2 regions of the Paenibacillus sp. Y951 genome follow, and region 2 is predicted to be linked to the other one. Evidence: riboswitches for the same ligand, from Rfam matches in the RefSeq annotation. Region 2 holds a riboswitch; the other holds the start of a gene.

Region 1 (4,442 bases), on a different contig from region 2:
AACCCCGTTAATTGTATCGCTTCATTAATAATACCATCTATATTAGTCTTTTCACCACCGAGCCAACTCTGATAAGGAAATCGCCCCATCTCAATGACTTCACGCACCGTAAAACCAAGCGGCGGCAGACCCCCTTGTTGTAACACAGCAACCTTCTGAGCTATCAATTTACGTGGGAGACGATGAATAGGTTGCTCTTGAAACAGTACAGAACCGCTTGTTGGCTTTCTTACTCCAGCTAGCAGTTGAAGTAATGTTGATTTACCCGCTCCATTAGGACCAATAATGCCATAAAAGCGATTCATTTCGAAGGAAAAGTTCAAATCCCGAAAAATATCAATCGAGTCATACCGATAGCTTAATGACTGTGCTTCAATCATAAGGATTGAACACCGCCTTCCTTACGGTTTTTCTTTGTTAGTAAGTAAGCGAAGATTGGGGCGCCAATTAATGCCGTAATAACACCCAGTGGCAATTCCTTCGGACTTAGCGCTAATCTAGCGATCGTATCTGCCATGATCATATAGATTCCACCGCCGATAGCTGATAATGGGATAAGAATACGATAATCTGGACCTACTATCAATCTTATGAGATGAGGCACAACAAGTCCAACAAAACCTATGACGCCAGACACAGATACAGCCGCAGCTGTTAACAATGTGCAAACAATAAGTACGATGATTTTACTACGCTCAACATTGACGCCCATATAAGCAGCTTCGCGTTCGCCAAGTGCTAGTAAATTCAAAATTTGACCAAAGTACATAAGAATCGGCACTGCAATAATTAAAAATGGGAAGAGCATATAGACATGTTCCCAACTTTTCATAGAAATTGAACCCATAATCCAGAACAATATTTCATTCACGACGCCGTTTGACATCGATACCATTAATGATACAAATGAACCTAGAAAAGATTGAATAATAACTCCAGCAAGCACAAGTGTCTGAATTTGCATCGATCCTTGAGATTTGGCTAATGCAATGACTCCGAACAATGTGACAATCCCTGTGCAAAAAGCAATCAGTGGGATCGTCCATAGTCCTAGGAGCATTTGATAACCCATTAATATTATAAACGCTGCACCGACAGAGCTTCCTGAAGCGACGCCTAATGTATAGGGGTCAGCTAATGGGTTACGGAGTACACCTTGGAAACCAACGCCCGCTAATGCTAAGCATGCTCCTACTAAAGCTGCAAGTAGTACACGAGAAAGCCGAACTTGCGTTACGATGGCTATTTCACCTTTCGAATAGTAAGCTTGAGCATCATCATTAAAAGGCAGTGAATGCCACAATATCCCCCACACATCAGCCAATGAGATGCCTGATGAACCAAGGGAAATCGCTGTAATGATCGTTATAAAAAGAAGGAGCATCGCTGCTCCTCCATATCCGATTAATTTCTTATTCATATTTATTGAAATAGCTCTGGATGAATGGCAGCTGCAATTTCAGATAATCCTTGCGCTAGGCGCGGACCTACACGAACTAGCGGATCATTAGTAACTTTAACCACTTCATTATTTTTCACAGCATCAATCGCATCCCAACCTGGGCGCGCCTGAATACTTGCTAGAATAGAGCTTTGCTCCTCTCCAAAATCAGGATAAATAATAACTGCTGGATTTTCAATAATAACCGCCTCAGCATTAACCTCATACCAACTTGGTTGGCTATTAGCTACATTAATACCACCTGCAATCGTTACAAGATCATCTAAAAATGTGCCAGAACCAACAGTGTATCCAACGTCAAACTCTAAGTAAACTTTACGAGCATCAGCATTTGCTACTTTAGCAACGATGTCTTCTTTCACCTTATTCATCTCTGCTGCAACCTCACCTGCTTGAGCCTGTGCATCTAATAATACTCCTAGTTCATTCGTATGAGCAATTACTTCATCGTAAGTTAATGGATCGGATGCGTACACGACAATACCTAGCTCGCGTAACTTCGTGATCGCTTCACTATTCATACTAGATGAAGCGATCACGATATCTGGTTCCAGCGCCATTACTGCTTCTATATTAGTAGTGGAATCTCCTACTTTTTCAATCTCAGCTGTTTCTTCTGGATAATTACTATACCCATCCACACCTACAACTTTATTACCCAAACCGATTGCAAATAAAATTTCTGTTTCACTTGGTACGATTGACACGATTGCTTTAGGACTTTCTGTAAGCGTTACTTCTGTATTGCTTGCATCAGTCACTGTCATCGGATAGACAGATGCAGAAGCCCCAGTACCCGTTGTATCTTCAACGATAATTTGATTTTGATTCGTAGCTCCTTGATTCTGATTGTTACCGTTTACTCCATTATTATCGCCACATGCAGTAAGTGCCAACATCATAGCTAGCATCATAATTAGTAAAACCTTATTACCTTGTATAGCTTTCTTGAAATTCGATAGCATTGTTCCAATCCCCTTTTTCTTTATTTAATTTCATACACATGTACAACACAATATAGCGTCCTCCGATGTTGGAGACGCCGTTACTTAAACGATAAGTTCATAAAGTTTAAGTTTATCCAACACCTCCTAAGTCCACGTAGGAATATGCTTGTATTTCCTTAGGCAGGTCTCCTGACTTGAATGAATTGTAATATTGTCTTCCCAGATTATTGTTATCCAGTGACATTTAATATTACTTTGATATACAACGTATATCCATTCTTACAGTGGCGGGTCCGCGCTGGAATTTCACCAGCTTCCCTTTTCATCTATCATGCGATATGCAGAATAGAACCTAAGTACACGCTATTCAATTAGTTTACTGTCTTACTATACACGATATTACTATATGATGTCACCTGTATACATAAAGAGCAAGCACCGCTACATATAACATATTAGTTACAATATTGTCTCAACAAGAGTTATGTAACGAACGAATTATAAATTAGTACTGCCTACGCCGCTGTTCATCTCCATAGATGATATAAAAGAAAAAACGCAAATTATGGGAGGAAATCTTGTGACCAAATGGAAAACCAGACTATTCACCTTGCTCATACTCGTACTATTATTCGGTGTAGGGTATAGCTATATTGTGGCACAAGGGACTACTGTACGAGATCAATCACTCCTGAAACTAACCGCAACCAGTGCAACATCAATTGGGACATTACAATTTGAAATAGATCATGATAACGCTGTTGCTCTCACTAATAGTCCGTTCACATTACAGCTACTGCCAGGTTCAAATGTAGGTACATATTCGGATTCAGAAGCAGATCTTAACAGATTGGATCAACTAAATACCGATAATTCGCTGCCATCACATACTAAAGTTACGGTTAATCTTAATATGTTAACGATGGATTGTGGTACGATCCAATTTACGATGACACCTGATGAGCACGGTATCTACCACGGCGAAGGAATTCCTGTGATGTCTGGACTTTGGGTGGCTACAGCAACAGTTACGTATGATGATCAACCCCAAGACGAAGCGATACAATTAGCTTTCACATTCGATGTATCTTAAACCGTACTTTCAATGATTATTAGCCTTCATATTCGATGTCCAGTAATCCTTGCTCGTATCAGATGAAACTCACATAGTGGTTATCCCGCGTAAAGGCTCTTATACTCTGAGTAGGCACGCAGATGAATCTCTTTAGCCCGCTTTTGAGTTATTTCTTTCAGTTCAGGTATTTCCTCTGCTTCAATGTAGTCAGCAAGTACATCAATGACATCATCCAATAGTTTTGCACGGAAATAGTATTGTAACCTTTCGCAAAGTTCGCTACCTGCCAACGTTAAAACTAATTCGCTCCAATATGACCACTCTTTCTTATTATATTTCGGCCATAATAGGACGGAATAATCCATTGCAGCATCACCGCTTACCGTTAAGTCATCCCAATCAATAATCCAACAATTATTATTATTGTCTACTAATACATTCTCCCAATTAATATCGTTATGAACGATATCTGAAGCTTTATGCTGAAATGAAGGTGCAGAACGTACTAGTTGTTCTAATGCTTCTACTTCATTCTCGAACCAAGTGATTGAATCTGATGTCACGAAATCAAGCAAATGTTGCTGAGATCTAATGATATCTAGATCTTCTTGGAATCGAGTGATATATTCCTCTGCGAATGCATCTGCATAAGAGTAGACTTGCACATTGTCTTCTACATCGTCTTGTATATCGTTTTGCTCAAACTCTTGTACATTGTTTTGCTCATCGGTTCGAATCATTTGTTGGATCTGTTTATCTATATGTAATTGATGTAGTGAATGCAATACATTCTCAACGATTGGTTTTGAATTAGAAATGGAACTTAATGATTTCCCTTCAATAAATTGAAACACTAACCCATAAGTGTAGCCCTCTATCATTTCCTCTGTTATCTCTCCTATCAATCTAGGAGCCTTATATTGTGTAGACAAATGCTCGCTTATTGATGCCCACTGCT
Region 2 (4,442 bases):
GCGGCATTATCGTCGTCCCACTCACATGGATCGACACCTAGATCATCACCCAAATTAGTCGTATATCGCCATTGTAGGGATTCTCCACCTTGAAGATTATATAGACTAGCGCCATAATTCGGATAGATCCCGTTGACATTGTACATCCAACCGCTGCCTTCGCCATGGTCAAATTCACCATCACCAACAATAGATTGAATGTAGACGCTGTTGTATTTTTCTGTCCATTGATAGTTATAAGCAATAGACTTACTATCTAACACTCGTTTCAACACCGACCAAGCTGTATCACCAGTTTGCAGCTCGACAATAATTGGACTAACAACATAACCTTTATCGATCGTTAATTTATCAACGGATAAAGTTACTGTAGCTGTAGTAACTCCACCGTTTCCTGGATTGCTGGAATTCCCTCCATCTCCTCCACCACCAGATTGATCAATGGTAGCAGTAGAGTAGGCAACGAAATGTGTAAAGTGATTCGTTTCGATAATTAAATCATTACCTCGATCATAAGCAAATTCTGATAAGCCACTCGCTATCCCTTCAGCTTTTGTAGCAAATTTCGTAATAGGGTAAATAGAATTCTCTTGAATATAAGCAGCCTCTTGACCTGCCGCTCCAGTAAAGGTCATTGTGACAAAGTTGCTAAATTCTACTTTTGAAGAACCACCCATCGTAACAAAATACGCGATATCTTCGAGTTTTTTATTTACTGCCATAATCGTACTAATCTGTTGACTTAGCGCATCAGCATCGAATGTAGCAGTCGTAAGAAGCTCAATTGAACTTGTCGTATTATTTTCGACTTTTGTATCCTTAGCAATTGCAATGGATATATTCCCTTTTGTAGCTGTAATAGCTGGCAATGCTAATTCAGGAGTAACATTGATACGAACAGGGTCAACTTTCTGACTATCTATTAGAATAGTAATCTCTTTATTGTTATCATCCGCTGTAATAGCAATTTCATACGGCTTACCATCATCTGCGATCTTAATTTCAGGCGTATTACCTTCTGGAACTTTAATAGAACCATCATCTTCATCAGGTGTATCAGGTGTATCAGGAGCTTCCTCTTTTTCCAATACAACATCCGTCATATCAAATAGCGCAGTCTTTCCTTCTAGGAAACGCTCGTAGGCAACTAAAGCATATGTTCCTTGATCTGTCGCCATCCCATTAACACCAGTAGTAAGTGTGTGCTTAAATCCTCCGCTAGGAATCGTGTATTCCACAAGTGCATCGACTGCTGATAATCCATTTTTAATGAAACGATCATCAGAATGTGGATTAATGCCAATTGCCGTTAACGCAACAATTACTTGTGCGGTGCTCTCTGCATTTTCTGCTCCCCAAGTCATATATCCACCAGTCTTTAATTGAGCCGAAGAAAGCCAAATTACTGCACGATCTATTACTTCTCGAACTTCAGCATTGGTTTCATAGTATGGAGCTAGTGCTTGAATCGCCATCCCTGTAATATCAGGATCAGCTACTGCACCACCTAATGCCCATCCACCAGCGGAAACTGAATCCTTATTAATCTCTTTACCCAAAATATATTCAATAAACATATCCTCAGTTGATTGGACAGCGACAGAGTCATTGATTGGGAAAGGATACTGATATGTATTCAATCCAATAAGTGCGAAGATTGGACCATTAATCCCTTGCTTAACAACATAACTATAGTCTGCAAGAGCATATGAAATATCATATCCGGCAACATCATATATATCTTTTCCTATAGATGTAAGACCAAGTATTAATCTGGTATGTTCTGTTCCTTTGACTTTATGTAGTAGTCCTTTGTTGGCAACCATTAGCTGTGCTACATTTTTCTCGATATTTTCATAATAAATATCATAGTAACCTTCTGGCACATCATAATTGGCTCTAGCAAGTGAAAGGATTGACCATTCACCACCACCAGTACCAAACGTCGGATTAGTTACTGTGCGAAGAATATATGCTAGATTAAGTTCTAGTTGATTAGCAAGAAATATAGCATCTTCAAGTTCAGATTGAGCTAGATCTACACTCACTTGATCACTTTCCAAATCGTTAAGAACTATATTAGCCTGATCATATGCTTCAAGCACATAAGATTTCGATAAGAGCTTCGCTTGTATCGCACTATTATCGATTGCATCAATAGCCGCAGATAGACCCTCTGTATTAATTAATATAGCGTCATTACTTACCTCAACTTGTCCGACCTCAATACTTTCACCAACACTTGCCAATGCTACAGATCCATTGGTCATAGATGTCGATAAAATCAAACTGACAATCAATAACCATGCTAACCATTTGTTTCTTCTCACTTCCAAAAACTCCTCTCAAGCTTCTCTAGTTGCATCCTAATCACAACAAAAAACCTCTTACCATGGGATAAGAGGTTTAAAATTGCGATAGGTTGTCACTTGCACGCAAAAATAAACACCTTCCTATCCATCGTAGAAAAATTGGTGTGACACGATAGGCAGGTATTCTGGCTCAAGATTCATCATTTATGCCGCCTTCCCAGTTTCCCAGTGGCATTAAGCATAAACTCCTCTTTTACAGCGGCGGGACCGCGTGGGATTTGCACCCACTTCCCTTTTAACCAATAACGAATCCTTAAAGGATCAATATCGGCACCTATCGTTGGATATACAATTATTTGTTCATCATAGCTGATAACTAGCTATTTGTCATTGTTATATTGTATTACTTTCCACAGCATTTTTTATATTTCAAGCCACTACCACATGGGCAAGGATCATTTCTACCAATCTTATTGGAGGGACCTACCAGAGATAGTACAGGCGGTTTTGATTGTACCTCTTGCGAGAAACTCGCTAGCTCGGCCGGAGTAAATCCAACATTGGACCATAGCCTAGTATCATTATATAGTTCAATGACCAACGCCGTTACTTTTTGTATTTGCTTCCTGCCTTTGAATACTATATCTCTTCTCTCAATTTCGAACACAATTTCATTTAACGGTTCTTCCATTGAGCAAGCAAGCTGTACATCATCTGTAATATCCGTAGCTAGCATAACATTCACATGTAGCTCATCAACTAAGTACTGATAAAGTTGCTTATAGCTAGGAGTAATCTCGAAATACAAATCATCCGCGTACTTTAAGAAGCTCTCTTTGCTCGGCACATATCTAGGCTTATCCTGCACTAACTCAAGTAAGTCCTCATATTCCTCCATATTGTCCTCTTCAAAATAAGTACAAATGAATTGACCATTGTACCAATCATAGCTTTGAGGTCTTTGTAAATAGTAATTAGCAATATTCTCAAACTCTTCCATCGAAATCGGTTGTTCATTGTGTCCATTATATATATCAACGAGTTCCTGTAAACTAATTGTTCCATACAAATGAGCAGCTGCTAATGTATATTGTAAAACTAACTGCTTTGATTCACGATCTTTCATTAATTCATTCCAATTTAACTCATCATACAGAACTTTAATCTCTTCAGGGATGACGTAGATAAGCTTCTCTTGATGATAGAATGAATACAAGATACCTTGCATTTGAAGGAAGCGATACTTTCCAGGTATAATCTCTACCGTCAATTGTTCTGGATTGTGGTACACAGCTTGCCAAAACTCAAGTTCTTGATCCGTCGATAACATTAGACTTTCTGTTAAATATTCAACACTTGCAAGATGTTGCGTTAATGCGGACGCTAAATTTTCTTTATTCAATTTAGAGTAACCTACAAGTTTTACTTTCTTCGCAAATTGTATTAACTCGTCTTTTTTAACTTCTGTTAACAGCTCAGCTAGCTTGTACTTAGCTTCACTATGGATCGCATATTCTATATTCAATGCGTGATATAATGCCGCTTCAGATGATTCCTTCATATTCAACCCTCAATCTATTCGAATTATTTCTGTACTATTAAGTAAGTATATTACATTATAGCATTAGAGCAACAAGAGAACTAACTTCGAAAGGAAATTATATGTGCTTGCAATACTTACTGCTACCAATTTGGCAGCTCCTTTTCTTGCGGATAAGCAAGAAGGCGTTCTCGTCATTAACAAAACCGTTTCGTTGCAAACACTTCATTCCAAGCCTTCTTCAATTCGGATGGGAGCTTAGCCTAACAAGTTAAGCACTTACCCTATTTTCAAAAAAAATAATATACTTGAAGCAATTTCATAATGGATAGTTACAGAATTGTGGACGTTGGTTTACTAAGGCCATCGCTTGCTTTTCGATTTGCTTACTTTTTTTAGGAGACCTAAGTAGTAACTTTTTTTCGTCTTTTAATCTCATTAGTTCCGTCTAAAGTCACGGAATCAGGGATCAATTTGCTCTAATTATAGAATTGTATTTGTAATAAACACGTATTTTTCTATATCCGGTATTAAAGTATTTATTAAATAGTTCTTTCTTTCTATTTACCAATGATTAGATTTTTGTAACA

What was found. A riboswitch is a leader RNA that binds a small molecule or an ion and turns the genes downstream of it on or off. The one in region 2 is predicted to bind cobalamin.
Region 1: linked by a shared signal. The riboswitch ahead of AC1TPB_RS20195 (ABC transporter substrate-binding protein) and the one ahead of AC1TPB_RS01810 (S-layer homology domain-containing protein) in region 2 are both predicted to bind cobalamin.

The regions. Positions count from the first base shown of each region.
Region 1 is NZ_JBXCIY010000018.1:45,063-49,504, reverse strand. It holds gene AC1TPB_RS20205 (ABC transporter ATP-binding protein) at 1-380, opposite strand, end outside; gene AC1TPB_RS20200 (FecCD family ABC transporter permease) at 377-1,420, opposite strand; gene AC1TPB_RS20195 (ABC transporter substrate-binding protein) at 1,423-2,427, opposite strand; cobalamin riboswitch at 2,572-2,780, opposite strand; gene AC1TPB_RS20190 (hypothetical protein) at 2,990-3,502, shown strand; gene AC1TPB_RS20185 (aminoglycoside phosphotransferase family protein) at 3,583-4,442, opposite strand, start outside.
Region 2 is NZ_JBXCIY010000001.1:338,672-343,113, reverse strand. It holds gene AC1TPB_RS01810 (S-layer homology domain-containing protein) at 1-2,330, opposite strand, end outside; cobalamin riboswitch at 2,471-2,665, opposite strand; gene AC1TPB_RS01805 (YecA family protein) at 2,716-3,873, opposite strand.